One region of the Lachnoclostridium sp. genome, then DNA from elsewhere that is predicted to be linked to it. Evidence: predicted binding sites of a transcription regulator. Region 1 holds the regulator's gene; each other region holds the start of a gene.
The links. The regulator Rex, encoded in region 1, represses fermentation and respiration genes when NADH is low (regulators of the CRP and FNR family bind a similar motif). The targets are predictions, from matches to a motif close to ATTGTTAANTANTTAACAAT.
Positions count from the first base shown of each region.

Region 2: the regulator Rex is predicted to act here: its motif matches at 4,542-4,561, upstream of RTP52_RS04270 (flavocytochrome c).
Region 3: the regulator Rex is predicted to act here: its motif matches at 3,757-3,776, upstream of adhE (bifunctional acetaldehyde-CoA/alcohol dehydrogenase).

Region 1 is NZ_DAMADT010000005.1:49,155-55,249, forward strand. It holds gene RTP52_RS05340 (NAD(P)H-hydrate dehydratase) at 1-790, opposite strand, end outside; gene acpS (holo-ACP synthase) at 995-1,354, opposite strand; gene RTP52_RS05350 (hypothetical protein) at 1,379-2,152, opposite strand; gene RTP52_RS05355 (redox-sensing transcriptional repressor Rex) at 2,149-2,796, opposite strand; gene RTP52_RS05360 (ABC-F family ATP-binding cassette domain-containing protein) at 3,449-5,446, shown strand; gene RTP52_RS05365 (DUF3221 domain-containing protein) at 5,725-6,095, opposite strand, start outside.
Region 2 is NZ_DAMADT010000004.1:20,919-27,013, forward strand. It holds gene RTP52_RS04260 (hypothetical protein) at 546-1,526, shown strand; gene RTP52_RS04265 (TetR/AcrR family transcriptional regulator) at 1,693-2,277, opposite strand; gene RTP52_RS04270 (flavocytochrome c) at 2,554-4,461, opposite strand; gene RTP52_RS04275 (DUF2089 family protein) at 4,903-5,202, shown strand; gene RTP52_RS04280 (CDP-alcohol phosphatidyltransferase family protein) at 5,847-6,095, shown strand, end outside.
Region 3 is NZ_DAMADT010000037.1:995-7,089, reverse strand. It holds gene RTP52_RS17715 (ABC transporter ATP-binding protein) at 38-799, shown strand; gene adhE (bifunctional acetaldehyde-CoA/alcohol dehydrogenase) at 1,008-3,626, opposite strand; gene RTP52_RS17705 (SOS response-associated peptidase) at 3,838-4,500, opposite strand; gene RTP52_RS17700 (hypothetical protein) at 5,135-5,401, shown strand; gene RTP52_RS17695 (Y-family DNA polymerase) at 5,430-6,095, shown strand, end outside.

The DNA of each region.
Region 1 (6,095 bases):
CCATATGATATGCTGCTGCCGCACTAAAATAAGCTGCACCAGTCATGTTTTCTGTTCCAGCAATCACAAGTACCCTACCATAGCTTCCTTTGTTAGAATATGCCATTCTTTCTGGTAGTTTATCTAAATCAGCAGCTTCATAGTAAGTATAGGTAAGACTGTCCAGTTTTTCCTTTGCAAATCCGATATCTGCGATATGAACCTTCCCAGCATAAGTAGCCCCAGGGTAAAGCAAAAGTCCAAGTTTTTGTTCCCCAAAAGTAACCGTTTCGTTTGCTTTTACTGCACAACAAAAGACTTGCCCATCACTTGCATTAACACCAGACGGTATATCAACCGAAACCACGTAACAGTCGCTTTGATTAATACTTTTGATTACCTTCGCATATTCACCACCCACTGGTTTGCTAAGGCCAATACCAAAGATACCGTCAATTACTATATTATATTCTGCTATCTCCCATTCGGTACGGATGGATAACCCTAAATTTTTCGCAATCTTCCACTGTTCTCTACATTCTTTCGAAAACTTCTCAAATTCACCGATGACTCCTATGGTTACGTTATAACCCCATAAATGTAAAATACGAGCAGCTGCAATCCCATCACCGCCATTGTTGCCGGTTCCACAAACCGCGATAATCTTATCGGTCTGTTTTGCATGTTCTTTCACTTGTTCCGCCACATAAAGTGCAGCACGCTCCATGAGAACCATTGCTGGAATTCCAATCTGCTCGATTGTCATCTTATCTAAGTTTTTCATCTGCACTGCATCTAGTGCATACCGCATAAGAACCTCCATTCTTTAGCAATCCTGCAAATCTGGGACACAAACACACTTGTAATCATGCCTGCTCAGTAAGCTATGTTAAATATAATTATTTAGTAGTAGGCTGGAAGTTTGCGCCGAGGATTACGCAGGCACAAACTTCTGTGTGAGATTTAGAAGTTCTTCGGCACCGTATTGAGGTGCCCTAGAACTTCTTCTCACACTTCACACTTCTCCTATTACATAAGCACTAACTAATTCCTTCGTATTTGTAATAGAGACATGAATCCTAACGACATTATGTTCCTTCGCCAAAAGTTCAGCATTTCCATATAGATTTACATAAGGTTTCCCAAGATTATCGCGAAGTACTTCAATTTCATTCGGTGCAATTGCACGAAAGCCTGTTCCAAACATTTTTACTACCGCTTCTTTGACAGCAAAATTAGAAGCTGCCTTTCGAATATCCGAAAGAAGCAGCTTCTGTTCCTGCTCCGTAAAAATCTTCGTAAAGAATGCCTTCCGTTCGCAGGCTTTCACTACACGGTTAATTTCTATCATATCCGTGCCAATACCAAAAATCATGATAAGAAACTCCACTCTGATTAATTATAGTAAATCTTGTTCTTCATCAATTTTGCGCATCATCTCAGTCCCTAGCATTTCATAGAGATATGTATAAGTCCCACGATAATCTTTCTCTATTTCAAGTTTTTGCTTCTTCAAATTTCGTAGCTTTACTTCCATCTCCATGATTTCATCTGTTAAGGCTTTTTTTCTTAAATTTTCATCATAAATATTATTATAACAACGCTGTAAGCTCTCTAGCATCAATTCTTCATTTTTTGCAGCTATTTCACTTGGTAATTTTTCGAGTTTGTCCTCTGCAATCAATAACTTCTGATTAATATCTTCGATAAGTTTTTGATTTTTGGACAATTTTCTTCCTTTTAGTTTACCAAGCGGTGTATGATCCACTTCCATGTTCTCCACAATTTCCTGCATCAGTTGAGACTTATATCGTTTCAAACCTTTGATATCTTCTAAGACTCTGCTCTGATCTTTCATCAATTCGACAAGTTCATCCCGTAACCTTAGTTGCACCCCAGACATCTTTTCCTCTGGGAATAAATTGATAAAGCGTTCATCTAGTGTTACAATTGGAATCTTTCGATTTCGAAAGGTTTGGCGAAGACTCATTTCTGAGAATACTTTACTACGATTTTCTTTCACATATCTTGGTTCCGTCCTTGAAGGTTCTATAGAACTTGATACTTTCAAATTTTCAAACTCAAGATCAAAATCATCGTCTAAATCGTCCAAATCACCTAATGACTTGGTCTTTGGTTCCGATTTGTCGCCAAAACGTTTTCCTAATCTCAAATACTCTCCCCCGATTCTTCTGCCGCTTTTAAATTATAGGACAGTCTCATAAGGCTTTCTGCCAAGTGAACATTTTCAACCATAACATCTTTTGGTAAATTTAAATCTGTTGGTGCGAAATTCCATATTGCACGTACACCAAGTTGAACTAAATCTGCCGCAACCTGTGGTGCTTTTGCTTTCGGTATCGTAAGTGCTGCTATATTGACTGTATTATTTTTCATAAATTCTTCTAGCTCATCAACTAATCGGATTTCAATTCCGCGAATGGATAGTCCTATCAATCTAGGATTCACATCAAAAATTCCACAGATATAAAATCCTCTTCTCTCAAAATCTGTATAATTTGCAAGCGCTTGACCCAAATTACCAGCTCCAATAATAATAACATTATATTTCTTATCCAGACCAAGTATTTTGCCAATTTCGGTATAAAGATATTCTACATTATAACCATATCCTTGTTGACCAAAACCGCCAAAGTTATTTAGATCCTGACGGATCTGTGATGCCGTTACATTCATCTTCTCGCTTAACTCTTTCGAAGAGATACGCACAACATCATTCTCTAATAATTCTCCAAGATAACGATAGTATCTTGGAAGACGCTTGATTACCGCTGATGAAATTGTTTTATCGTACATGCTAACCCTCCATCTTTCTCCTTCCAGGTTTTCCTATTCTTACACCCCGTATTCATAAGATTGTAACCCTGGTATTACAACAGATTATACACAGATAGGATGTGTTTCAATTATAAATATTATAGTAAATTGTGAATAACCTGTCAATGATTTGACGAAGTATACTACGTATGTTAGAATAATCTACAGTTAATATGCGCCTGCAATACACTTCTATTCATGGGATTTGTAGGTGTTAAGAAAGTGTGAAGAAATATCGTCTTCTTATCATGCAAATTGAAGTATATAAAATCTTCATTTTGCTTAATTATTAACAAGGAAAAGTTTGTAAATCGTGTTTTTTCTTGTGTATGACAAGGAAACTCATATAATGTACTTTTTCTTATATATTATCAGAACAAAAAACTTGTTCTGATAATCGAATTGACGGTGCTAAGTGCGCACCTTTTCTCAGAACAAAAAACATGTTTTGATAATCGAATTGACGGTGCTAAGTACGCACCTTTTATCAGAACAAAAAACATGTTCTATTAATCGGATTGACGGTGCAAAGTACGCACCTTTTATCAGAAGTTTACAAAGCAAACTTCTGATAAATATATTATTTGTGAAGCTCTTATGCAGCTTCCTTTCAGAAGTGTGAGGATACATCATGATACTAGCATGTAAAAATATTAGTAAAAGCTTTGGAACGACTCCAATATTAGATAAAATCGCTTTCCATGTAAATGAGCGCGAAAAAGTAGCTATTGTAGGAATTAATGGTGCAGGAAAATCTACCTTAATTAAAATCATCATGGGAGAACTAACTGCTGATGAAGGAGAGATTATCTTTGCAAAAGGTGCAACTGTCGGATATCTTGCCCAACATCAGGACCTGTCCACAGATAGTACTATATATGAAGAAGTTTTAGCAATAAAATCTGATATTATTAAAATGGAAGAAACAATTCGCCGTCTTGAAGTAGATATGAAATCAGCTACCGGTGCAGAATTAGAACGGATGCTTTCTTCCTATTCAAGACTAACACATGATTTTGAATTGAAGAATGGATATGCCTACCAAAGTGAAGTAATTGGTGTACTAAAAGGCCTTGGCTTTACGGAGGAAGATTTTAACAAAAAAGTATCAACACTTTCTGGTGGACAAAAAACCCGTGTGGCCCTTGGTAAACTTCTCCTAAGCACACCAGATATCATCTTCTTGGATGAGCCTACCAATCACCTTGATATGGAATCTATTGCTTGGTTAGAAACCTTCTTAGTAAATTACTCCGGAGCCGTTGTTGTAATCGCCCATGACCGTTACTTCCTTAATAAAGTAGTTACTAAGGTTGTAGAGTTAGATAACACAAAGGCAACCATGTTCGAAGGAAATTATTCTGACTATGCAATGAAAAAAGAGCAACTTCGTGAAACCATGATTCGTCATTACTTAAATCAACAGCGTGAAATTAAACATCAAGAAGAGGTCATAGCAAAGCTTCGTTCCTTCAATCGTGAAAAATCCATAAAGCGCGCGGAAAGCCGCGAGAAGATGTTGGATAAAATAGATCGCCTGGATAAACCAGTTACCGTTAATGATAAAATGCATATAGCCCTTGAACCAAATATAATAAGTGGCAATGACGTACTAACTGTAACTGATCTGCAAAAATCCTATGGTTCTCTAACACTGTTTGACCAACTGAATTTTGAAATAAAACGTGGTGAAAAAGTAGCAATTATCGGTAATAACGGTACCGGTAAAACAACCATATTAAAAATAGTTAATCAGATTATAAATGCCGATGCAGGAGACGTTAAACTTGGTGCAAAGGTTTTTGTTGGCTACTATGATCAGGAACATCATGTTCTTAATATGGAAAAAACAATCTTTGACGAGATTCAAGATACGTATCCAAATATGGATAACACAAAAGTACGTAATATCCTTGCTGCATTTTTATTTACCGGCGATGATGTATTTAAATTAATTAAAGATATCAGTGGTGGAGAGCGTGGCCGCGTATCTCTAGCAAAGCTTATGCTATCCGATGCGAACTTCCTTATCATGGACGAGCCTACCAACCACCTTGATATTACCTCAAAGGAAATATTAGAAAATGCGATTAACAATTATACCGGTACGGTACTTTATGTATCCCACGACCGTTATTTTATTAATCGTACTGCAACCAGAATTCTTGACCTAACCAATCAGACTTTCTTAAATTATCTTGGTAATTATGATTATTATCTTGAGAAGAAACCAGAGATGGAATGGAGAGCCTTTGGTAATAAATATGGATCTAATTCTGACGCTAACAATAATGTTTTAGATGGACTTCGTATTGATAAGCATTTAGATCAGGCAAATAAAGATTTACAAGCTTCATCTTATCCACAAGAACCAGTTTCTGAGAATAAGCTTGACTGGCAACAGCAAAAAGAAGAACAAGCCAAACTTAGAAAGCGTCAGAATGACTTAAAGAAAGTCGAAGATGAAATCACACGTATGGAAGCAAGGAATGAAGAACTAGAAGAATTGCTTGCAGACTCTTCTATCTATACGAACTCCTCAAAGCTAATCGAGGTTCATAAAGAAAAGAAGGAAGTAGAAGAAAAACTAGAAGCTCTAATGGAACAATGGGAAGAACTTAGTGAGTAACTAATCATTTAAATTTATAAGACATAATAATGATCTAAAAATACTATAAAATAAAGAAAAGATCAGCAGAGTCAAAAAGGTTGATATATAACCTTTTATAGACTTTTGCTGATCTTATTTTTTGGTCAAAGCGGATATTTCCACTTGCCTACAGGCAAGTTTTCCGCTTACGCTACCAGTACTACCTCATTCTTAATCTCTTATTCTGAACACTAAATCTCCCGGAATCTTTGAGTGTTACCAGAGGCTATTTTTATCAAATCATCTTAATCATTTTTTTAACTAACCCACATATTTTCACTTGATATTATCCACTTTTCTCCATCAAACTTTGCATTACCTTTATAACCAATAGCACCTAGTCCACTTCTCCATTTTCTGATATCATACCTTAGTGTTTCTATATCTTCCTTATATTCTGAATTACTAATGGTTATTATAATTCCTGTAGGAAAATAAAGTTCTTCTTTATTAATAAGTCCTTCTTCCGCTAATTGATCAAAAGTACTTTCCTTTACTTCCAGACCATACATTCCATACAATTTCATTAATAAGATTTCCTTATCTGTCTCAGAAAGATTCGTTATTTCAGTTAAATCGAGAGCAATTATGTTTATACCACTATTTAAACCACTATCAAGGTTGTAAA
Region 2 (6,095 bases), on a different contig from region 1:
GAAGATTTTTATCTTCTGCCCTATTATTTTTGTCTAATCAATAAATTTAAGGTTAAGTATACAATCATGATTCCTGTTTTTGTTAGGTGAATCTATGTTCCATAATCCTATAGTAAGCTTTTTAAGAAAACGCTATTAAGTCAATATTGTTAGCGAATTCTGTTATGTAAACATAATTAAGTGAACATTGTTGGGTAGAATCTGTTAAGCAAATATTATTAAGTGAATATTGTTAGGTAAAATCTGTTAAACAGATATTAATAAGTGGACGTTGTTAGGTGAATTATGTTAAGCAAATATTTGTATGTAAACTCTCTTATATAAACAACGCTTAATTTTTGACATACATAAATAAACTAAAATCCGTACATTTTTACTAACATCTGAAATTATATTACATATTATATTATAAATAGTGATTCCAATGATTTTAAACATAATAATAGATGTAGGCATGAATCATTAGTTTCTTTACATATACATAGTATAGGTTATGTTAAGGTAAGAAAAAAGGACAACTTCATCTCCTTGCATTGGAGGGTGCTATGAAAGAAATTTTAATATTGATCATTACATTGTTGCTTGCTGTTATAGCATACATTTGCTTAAAGCAGAGAAAAAATTATTATAATCAGTATTCTTGGTTTCAGAAAAAAGATGGAGCAAAGGTGAAAAAAAATTCCTGGTTTCAAAATATATGGGAGGAGAAAAAGGAAGCGCAAGAGGAAAAGAAGTCGATTATAAAGGAGAGACAAACAAAAGAAGTAGAAAATATAGTCAAAGTGTATTCAGCGAGCAGTGAAATAAGAAATGAAAATCCAATGATAATAAAACAAAAGATCGTAGAAGATTACATGGAAGTATATCAAAAATGTGAAGAGTATAGGCAAGAAGAAAACTATAATAAATTATTAGTTAGTATAGTACCTTCCATTCAAAGAAGTTTAGGGCTTTGTCATTATGTTTTACCCAAAAAAGAGTTATGGTCAGATGCTCCTAAGTTGATGTGTGAAATCAAAGAATCATTAGTGAGTAATATAAAAGAAGCTGGATTTTTACTCAATTCCTCTGGTAAGTTTGTTATTTCCTCAATTGATTCTGAAATGGAACGTACTAGACTATTGCAATTAAATCTAGAGGATTTAAAAGAAAAACTTAAAAAGAAAAAATCAGAAGTAGCAATAATACATCGATATAGTGAAATGAAAAAAATCTGCAAAGAATCAGCATCATGGATTTCTAGATTACAGATTATCCTTGAACAGATTGTAGAACAAGAAGTAGTATTAGAATCTAATTGTAATGAGCTTAATGATATATGTACCATGTTAGAACGTACTTTTGAACAAAATGGATTTCATTTTTTCTACTATGAAGATTTAGTGGAAGAATCTAAAATAGCAAAAAGTTTTCGCAACTTGGAGGAATGTTCTTATTCCTATCCAGCATTGTGTAGAAAAATGGAGCGTATCGGGTTTCAGATTTTTCTCAATTATTGCGGTTGCTATAAGGAGTTTAAGTCATAATAGCTATATTATATAAGCGGTTGTTCTATCTTTTATTCAGTTATTTTTTCATAAAGTAGTAAGTAATTATATAATCAAGTAAAAGTATTTTCATGAACTTTTACTTGTTATGAAAATTGGTGGTGAATCGAAAGAAGGATTCACCACCAAATCTAAATCTAAATATTCACTTTTCACTACATAAGCTAATGCGAAAGAGTAAGATAAACTGGCGTAACGATTCAATTAAGTCATAGTTGCCATCTCGTTTGGCCCAATCCGCACTATAACCTCGAAGAAGAACCATTAGCATCCTTGTTGTTTGTTTGGGGGATTGCTTTAGATGAAATTGTTTTTTGTCTTCACCACGACTTAAAATTTGTTCTAATATTTGAAAGATCCCACGCTCCTCATCTAGATAATTAGGAGAATCATTCTTTAAGGGTGCTACACTAATGCATCGACATGTTTCAACACCATTTCTGATTATATAAATTCCATAATGTTCGCAAAAGGTAACAAGATTACTTGTTTCATCCTCAGTAAAATTTTTAGTTACCTCATTCAAAAAATAGTCATCGATATCAGCAAATAGAGCATAAATCAAATCTCCTTTTTGAGGGAAGTAATGATAAAATGTTCCAGTTGAGATCGAAAGTTTTTGACAAAGACCACGAATAGTTATATTTTCATAACCTTCTGCATTAATTAAGTCTGTGATCTGAGTAAATAATTCTTGTTTTCTTAAATTAAACTTTTTTTGAGGGTTCATAAAAATCCTTCTTTCCCAATTCTTTTACGATACAGGAGATAGCATTTTGATACTATTACCTTAATAATTGTTTTGATAGCAATTTTCTTAAAAGGTTTTGTATATTATTTAATATACATGTATTTTTAGTTACTATTATAGTAACATAAAAAAATTTTTTCGTCAAAATACAGGGAAAGAGGAGCATAGGAAAACTGTAAGATACAGCTTCTTTTGCTCCTCTAAACATTAAGTCAAATTAATAACAATGCTTTTCCATAACATTAATTCGTTATATTATTTTTGAAAACCTGCTGCATTGGTTCCTGCAATACGTCCAAATACTACAGTATCAGTAAGTGCATTACCGCCAAGTCGATTGCTACCGTGGATTCCTCCGGTAACTTCACCAGCTGCATATAAACCTTTGATGACTTTTCCATCTTTATCAAGTACTTCTGTATTATTATTAATTTGCACACCGCCCATAGTATGATGAACAGTAGGTACTCTTACAGCTGCATAGTATGGTGGATTGTTAATACCGTTATTTGCCTTATTAGTATCAGTAAATAATGCTCGGCCGAACTCATCCGTCTGACCTTCTAATTCACCACCAAGGCAGTAACGATTATAGTCATTTACAGATGAAGTTAAGTTTTCAGATGAAACGCCCATAAGTCCTGCAAGTTCCTCTAAAGTATCAGCTTTATAAGCACGACCAGAAGCTACAAGATCAGCAATACTCTCTCCAAAGTTATTTATTTCATCACCTTTAGGATAAGTGTCACTATCCATTACGATATACATAGTAGCATCTTTTTGATTAAATAAACCGAGAGTCATTTCATCACGACGACCAGCTTCATTAACGAAACGATTACCATCTAAATTAACAAAGATACGACTTTCTACAGAATGTTCGATATTACCAGAGAGGCTTCCGGTATTTGGATCACCAAGTGGTAATAACTGAATGTTTCCCATCTGAACTAAATTAGCTCCAACTTTTTCTGCCATTATGATACCATCACCAGTAATACCACTTGTGTTTGTGCTTGGAATGGACTCGTCAAGGGATGGCCACTTGTTTAATATTTCATTGGCATCCTGACGCATCTCAACGTTCTGGCTGAAACCACCAGTTGCTAATACAACACCGTTGTTAGCATTTACAACAACTTTATTTCCTGTTTTTCCGGTACATACAACACCAGTGACAACACCATCAACCGTAATAAACTCTTCCGCAGTAGTGTTATATACCATCGTAATTCCGGTATTATTATCTAGAAAGTTCTGATAAGTCTTAAAGAAACCAGTTCCTTCTGGCTCTACAGGTTTATGTGCTCGAGGCCACATACCACCAGTAACGGTAAAGGTTTCATCATAAAATTCCATCCCAAGACTCTTAAGCCATTCAACACCATTCCATGCATTATCAATTAAAGTTTTAACTAAAACAGGATCACCTTCCTGATCACCACCATTAAATGTTTGCTCATAGTGAAGAGCAGTACTATCATTATTTGCTAATGCTGTTTCACTACCTTCATCAACGGCATTTAGTGCTCCACCAGAAAGGATCGTATTTCCACCCATTTTACTTGTTTTTTCAATAACAATTACACTTTTTCCTGCTTGTTTTGCAGTTACTGCAGCAGCCATACCAGCACCACCAGCACCAATTACAACAACATCAGCGGAAAGTTCTTGGTCTTCTACTTTATCTACTATTTTTTTAACTTCAAGTAAAGTGTTGATATCTTCATCAGATAATCCAGCTTGCTTTAAGCTTTCTACAACACCATCAATAATAGCGTTGCTTGTTAAAGTAGCACCGGATACTACATCGACACCAAGACCTTGAATTTCCATAATTTCAGCTGGAATGGATAGAACTGCTGGTTCACCTATGCCAGGAGTCTCGCTGTGTTCAATTTGGATATCTGTAATTGCATTCTCAGATACGGTTACAGTTACAGTCATCTCATGCATTCCGGTTACTTTAGCGGAGTATGTACCTGGGGTATAGGTTAAGGTTCCATTAGAAACAGCTCCCTCTGTTGGAACTGGGGTTGGTGTAGCAGAAGTATCCTCCGGATTCTTCTTAGAGCACCCGGCAAGTGTAGCTACTGTTAACATAGCAACTAAACCAAAGGTCATCATTGTTTTTGTCGACTTTTGTAAAAATTTTTTTCTCATAAATCCTCCTATTATAATAATGATAAAAAAGTGAAATAATATAAAATTAGAACATGTATTAGAACATGTACTAGAACATATATGTTAAATTTATAACATAATAAATGATAGAAATCAACCCTTATATTTGAAAAAATGCTAAAAAATAGTTAAAAATATTTAAATTATTTCATTATAGCTTTTTAATTTTATTTAAATCTAAAGATTCAATAGTAATATTTTCTATTTATTTTGTCTAAAAAATATCTATATATCATGAATTTTCTACATCAGTATGTGTACACACATTAAGACTCATAATGATTTGAAAACCAGTATGATTACGATATACTATATTTTTCTTACAATATTATAGAATATTTTATTTTAATTCCAATATAATTTAATATTGACTTTAATATAATTAAAGTTTAAACTTAATATTATTAAAGGAGTGATGTTATGGCAATTGAAGTTGTTCCAGAATGGATGGCAAATTTAGATGATGAAGACATTTCATTTATTAAAAAGTTCATACTTGCCTCTGGTTCTTTAAAAGAGATAGCGAATCAATATAATGTTACGTATCCTACAGTTAGATTAAGGCTGGATAAGTTAATACAGAAAATCAGAATCGGTGAAGACACTACGAATGACCCGTATGTTGCCTTGATAAAGCGTCTTGCTGTGAATGATAAAATTGATTTTGATACGGCTAAGATATTAATTTCAGAATATAAAAAAGTGGGGAGGGAGAATTAGTATGGATGGATTGTTTGATAGATCGTTGTTTTTATTGGTTTTTTTTGTAGGGTTAATAGGGTTGCAAGTATTTCTATCAAAAAGAAAAAATAAATGGTTGGGATTAATCTTCCCATTATTCTGTATCTTTTTTTCAGTAGTAACAATTCTTTTATCCATTTCCTCATCATGGTTGCTGATAGCACTTATTATGAATATACCGACTATTATATTTCTAGTAATTTATTTCGCATGCAGAGGACAGTTTAATAGGAACAATGAACTTGAGAAGATGAATATTCTAGATTTAGAATGAGAAAAAGGTATATTTAATAGATATAATAAGGTTCCAATTTAGTGTTTATAAATATCTACAGCATAAATCATCTAAAAAACTCCAACCACTGTACTATGGTTGGAGTTTCTTTGATGTCTGCTTGAAGCAAATAAATACAAAAACTTTATCTATATTGTGGTAATATCTTATTAGTAGTATACTAAGTAGATGTACATTAAAACAAAAATAGATTGTAACTAAATATAATTAATTTAAGCTATTAGAACAAGAAGATTGTAATTTTTGTATACGTTTGATTAACTTTAAAATTATTGAGAAGATTAAAAATATAATATTAGTGATAGAGTAGGAGAGAAAAGGTGATAAAATGAAAGTAACTGCAAAAGAAGTCTTTAATATACCAAATATTTTGTGCTATATTCGTTTCCTATTGGTTCCATGTTTTGCAATTAGTTATCTAAGGGCAGATAAGCCGAGAGATTATTATTTAGCAGCATCTTTTTTATTGATTGCAGGTATTACTGATCTTTTGGATGGGTTTATTGCTAGAAAATTCAATCAAGTAACAGAGCTTGGAAAAGCGATTGACCCAATTGCAGATAAACTTACACAAACG
Region 3 (6,095 bases), on a different contig from region 1:
CAATTATATATGTAAACAAGTGTATCTTGGAGGTAAAATGAGTAAGAAAACTATCGTATTACAAGTTGTAGGGTTAACCAAACAATATAGAGGACATAAAGTGGTAAATCGTATTTCTCTCACTGGGTATTCCAGTGAGATTCTTGGCATCCTAGGGCAAAAGGGGGATGGAAAGACTACAATTATTAATATGGTTACTGGAGTACTTAAAAAAGAAGAAGGTACCATAATTATAGGCGGATATGACCTTGATTATAATTATGAAGATGCTATAAAAGAAATAGGTATGTTAGTGAATTTACCACACTTATCGGAGCATCTAACAGGGTTAGAGAACTTATATCGATCTGCAAAAGCAAGAAAAGTTGGGAAAGAGCAGTTAGAAAAAGTGGTTGTATTAATTACTTCTCAGCTGGATTTAAACATGAAAGTAAGAAACTATTCTGTTGAAATGAAACTTATACTTTTAATTGGAATATCACTTCTTAGTAATCCAAAGCTAATTGTACTAGATGAGCCAACAAAAGATTATAATCCAATTGCTACTAGAAAAGTTAGAGAGTTTTTAAAAATTATTTCTCATGAGCAGGGAATAGGTATTATAGTATCAAGTACTATGCTCTGGGAGATGGAAAAACTCTGTGATCGTGTAATGATTCTGTCGAAAGGAGTTAATCTTGGAACGATTGGTATCAAAGAATTATTAGATAAAGATAGGAATCTAGAGGATTTTTATTTAGAACAAAACAGCTATTACGAGAGAAAAATGAATGTGACAGAGAAAGGATGTATAGTATAAAAAATAAAGATATTTTAATGCCACGTAGTGGCAATGAGGTAGAGCTGGTAGCGTAAGCGGATTGCAATCTCCGCTTTTACATATAAAAGAAGGAAGAGAAATGGGGAGTCTCTTCCTTCTTTTTCTATAGGAACCCTTAGAGGGGGGAGCGAGAAATGTGAAGCGTGTAAGTTTAATTTATGACAGGAAACCTACATACTTTCTTATCTTATTTACCGTAGTAAACTTTGAGATAGATTTCCTTGATTTCCTTCATTAATGGATATCTTGGGTTAGCGCCAGTACACTGATCATCGAAGGCCTGTTCAACCATAGCATCCAAAGTATCTAAGAAATATTTCTCGTCTACGCCATATTCTTTGATGGTTTTCTTGATACCGACTTTTTCTTTTAATTCATCAATTGCTTTCAAAAGGTTTTCGAACTTCTCATTATCGTTCTTTCCGGCAATACCTAAGAAGTTCGCACATTCTACGTAACGATCTAATGCATGTGGGTATTGATATTGAGAGAAAGTACCCATTTTTGTAGGAATGCTAACGGAGTTAAAGCGCATTACTTCATTGATTAAGAGTGCGTTAGCTACACCGTGTGGCAAGTGGTGGAATGCACCTAATTTATGAGCCATGGAGTGGCAAACTCCTAAGAATGCATTCGCGAACGCCATACCAGCTAAGGTAGAAGCATCTGCCATCTTTTCTCTTGCAATCGGATCAGAAGCACCATTTTCATATGCACTTGGAAGGTAAGCGAAAATATTCTTCATAGCTTTTAATGCTAAACCATCCGTATAGTCAGTAGCCATGATAGAAGCGTATGCCTCTAATGCATGGGTAAGGGCATCAATACCAGAAGCGGAAGTTAATCCCTTAGGCTGGTTCATCATCATGTCAGCATCAATAATAGCCATCTTAGGAAGTAATTCGTAATCTGCAAGTGGATATTTTACGCCAGTTCTTTCATCGGTAATAACAGCAAATGGTGTAACTTCAGAACCAGTACCGGAGGAAGTTGGAATTGCGATAAAGTAAGCCTTTTCACCCATCTTAGGGAAGGAGTAAACACGCTTTCTAATATCCATGAAACGCATTGCAAGGTCAAGGAAGTTTACTTCTGGATGTTCATACATAACCCACATAATCTTTGCGGCATCCATTGCAGAACCACCACCGATTGCGATAATGCAATCTGGCTCGAAGAGTCTCATTGCTTCTGCACCTTCTGCAGCACTTGCTAAAGATGGATCTGGAGCAACGTTATAGAAAGTAGTATGCTGAATTCCCATAGCATCTAATTGATCCGTAACGCACTTTGTATAGCCATTCTTATAAAGGAAAGCATCGGTTACAATAAATACTTTCTTTTTATTCATTACATCTTTTAATTCTGCGAGGGCTACTGGTAAACAACCCTTCTTAAAGTATACTTTCTCAGGTGCTCTAAACCAAAGCATGTTTTCTCTCCTCTCAGCAACTGTCTTAATGTTGATTAAGTGCTTTACTCCTACGTTTTCTGATACGGAGTTACCGCCCCAGGAGCCACAGCCAAGAGTAAGAGATGGAGCTAATTTAAAGTTATAAAGGTCACCAATACCACCATGGGAGGAAGGTGTATTTACAAGAATACGGCAAGTCTTCATAGCATCAGAGAACTTTGCAATCTTTTCTTGCCCAGTACCTACATTAATATAGATAGAAGAAGTATGGCCATAACCACCATCTGCAACAAGACGAGCAGCTTTGCTTACTGCATCCTCAAAGGATTTTGACTTGTACATAGCAAGAACTGGAGAAAGTTTCTCATGTGCAAATTGCTCTTCTAATTCAACAGATTCTACTTCGCCAATTAAAATCTTAGCGGCTTCTGGTACGTCAAATCCTGCAAGCTTTGCAATCGTATGAGCGCTTTGTCCAACAATCTTAGCATTAAGAGCACCATTGATTAAGATTGTTTCACGAAGTTTCTGAGTCTCTTCTGGGGAGCAGAGATGGCAACCGCGATCCTTGAATTCTTTCTTAGCAGCTTCATAAATCTTATCACTGATGATTACAGATTGTTCGGAGGCACAAATCATACCGTTATCAAATGTCTTAGAGTGAATAATAGAGCTTACTGCAAGGCGAACATCACAGCTTTCATCCATAATAACAGGGGTATTACCTGCACCAACACCAAGCGCTGGTTTACCAGAAGAATAAGCAGCCTTTACCATACCAGGTCCACCAGTTGCAAGGATGATATCTGCATTCTTCATAACCTCATTGGTTAATTCAAGTGATGGAACGTCAATCCAGCCAATAATTCCTGCAGGAGCACCTGCTGCAACTGCAGCATCTAATACCACTTTAGCAGCTGCAATGGTACAGTTCTTAGCACGAGGATGTGGGCTGATGATGATTGCGTTACGAGTCTTTAAACAAAGTAATGTTTTAAAGATAGCGGTGGAGGTAGGATTGGTAGTTGGGATTACAGCTGCAACTACGCCGATTGGCTCTGCAATTTTTTTGATACCAAAGCTAGAATCTTCTTCAATCACTCCACATGTTTTTGTATCTTTGTATGCATTGTAAATATACTCTGCAGCATAATGATTCTTAATTACTTTATCTTCTACAATACCCATACCAGTTTCTTCTACGGCCATCTTTGCTAACGGAATACGTTGCTGATTGGCAGCCATGGCAGCAGCGAAGAAGATTTTATCAACTTGCTCTTGAGAGTAGGTAGCAAAGAGCTCTTGTGCTTCTTTTAACTCTCTTAATTTTGCTGTTAATGCTTCGAGAGAGTCTACTAATCCAGTTGTCTGTAATTCCACTTTTTTTGTCATATCCTTATCCTCCTAAGATGTAATATATTTGTATTACAGAGTTAATATCTAAAGTAGATTTAGTACTGTTAAATATTTAACAAACTTACTTAAAAAAATTAATCTAATTGATTCAACGACATTTTATAACAATGTTAAATATTTGTCAATGTACACAACCAACAAAGAAAAGGAATAAAAAACTCGCTTTATGGTAAATTTCATGAGAGCGTTACCATGGAAATCTAAGTTGCTCAAATTCTGGTTCCTTTAGGGAGGCGTTGGTTTTTTGTAACTGTTCTGGTGTGCGTTTCATAATAGAAATTGCTTCTTTTCTGGAGGATAGCCAGCCTTCAATTTCATCTTCTTTTAATAAGACAGGCATGCGATTATGAATGTCTATCATCGATTCATTTGCTGCTGTTGTGAGAATAACAAAGCGATCTTCCTCTTCATCGAGGTGAGATAGACCAGCCATATAAAGAGGTTTTTCCTGCTTGGAGGTAAAATAATATTTGGTTTTGGAACCACTATGCTCCCATTCATAAAAGCCACTTGCGGGAACTACAATACGTCTAGATTCCAAATCATTCGCAAACATTCTTTTTTCCGATGCACTTTCACTACGTGCATTAATAATTACTTTACTTCCCTCAAAACCTTTATATCCCCAAGTCATTGCAGAGGGCAGAATGCTCCCTTCCTTTCTCGCTATAATCGGAGCAGTGTTGGTGGGATAAATTTCACCAGTTTTAAACTTTCTTGGAACGTGTGTACCCTCATTGTTTGAGTCAGGTGTCTGTAGACGTTCCCCCTGAAGACGCCGATCTAAATTTCTTATAATACGAAGTAACTCTTCATTGCTTTCTTCATCCACATAGTAGCGTCCACACATAGTTGTTTCTCCTTCCTATTTATATGAAATATTGTACGAAATCTTTATCTTTCCTATACCCTTAGGGTATTTTAATTCTTTGTTTTTTCTATTTATGCTTTTCTTATTTGAAGACAAAAGATAATGGCATTTTCTATGCTTTCATAGACCTATCACCAATTTCGTTCTTCATTTAGAATCAATCCGATACCGTTATTTTTACGCAATATGACTTATTTACTTGCTTAATGTTTATATCTTCCATGCCAATCCTTTTCCATGCAATTCAAGAGAATTTAATTCACCTATCATATCGTTGGTGAATTATTGTTTTTTATTATATAGTAATTAAAATATAAATACTACCATTATTTAACGAATAACCTAAAGAGAATAAACGCAGATATCATATAGATTGAAACCGAATTTACATTTCCTTAATGTAAAAAATGTTATAGAATACCACTTTACAATAGAACATATGTTCTGATATAATAAACGTACATATGTTCGATATTTTTTGCATAAACTATAGAAAGAGGTTTATTCATAACCAGGAAAAGTTTGCGAAGTATGCTTTTACTTGGTCATTTACTTTATACCGTAGTTTTTTATGGAATGTAGCATTTAAGTTGTTGAAAAGAGGTGTAGGAAAGTGCAAAATAACATTCCCGTTGATATGATTTCCTTTTGCAGTACCTTAGGCGAGGTTAAGCCACTACGCATACGATTAGAAAATGAAGCACATGAGAGAGTGTCTGCTGACATTATAGAAATTGCATATCGTAAACAAATAAAACCCTCTGGTCTCACCATTCTTATTTATGGATGCCGTTTAGAGCTGTTTGGAGAGATTCGCTTGGCTGAACTTCACTATCATACCGACTCGGGTAGATGGACTTTGTTTCGAATGGTAAGCTAAATGGTTATGTTATTTAAGGAGTATAGCAATGCAGGAAAAAATTTTTTTTCATATTGATGTTAACTCTGCGTTTCTTAGTTGGGAGGCAGCTTATCGACTTCACGTTTTAGGGGAAAGCGTGGATTTGCGTGAGATCCCTTCCGTAATTGGAGGAGATAAAGAGAACAGGCATGGAATAGTTTTAGCGAAATCTACTTCTGCTAAAAAAATGAAAATTCACACGGGTGAGGCTCTTGGAGCAGCAGTACAAAAATGCCCGAATTTAGTAATCATTCCACCAAATTATGAAAGGTATGTGAAAGCATCAAAGTCATTAATGGAGATTTTGCAAAGGTTTTCTCCTAAAGTAGAGCAATATTCGATTGATGAAGCTTTTGTTGATATGAGCGGGAGTGAATTGTTATATGGAGGACCTGTTATTGTTGCAAATAATCTGAAAGATCTGATTGAAGAGGAATTAAAATTTACAGTAAATATTGGTGTATCTTCAAATAAGTTATTAGCAAAGATGGCAGGGGAGCTAAAGAAGCCGAATTTGGTGCATACGATGTTTCCAGAGGAGATTCCAAAGAAGATGTGGCCACTACCGGTAGGAGAGTTATTTTTTGTGGGAAGAGCGACAGAAAAAAAACTTTTTAATCTGGGGATTAAGACGATAGGGGAGTTAGCGCAAACAGACGTAAAAATATTAAAA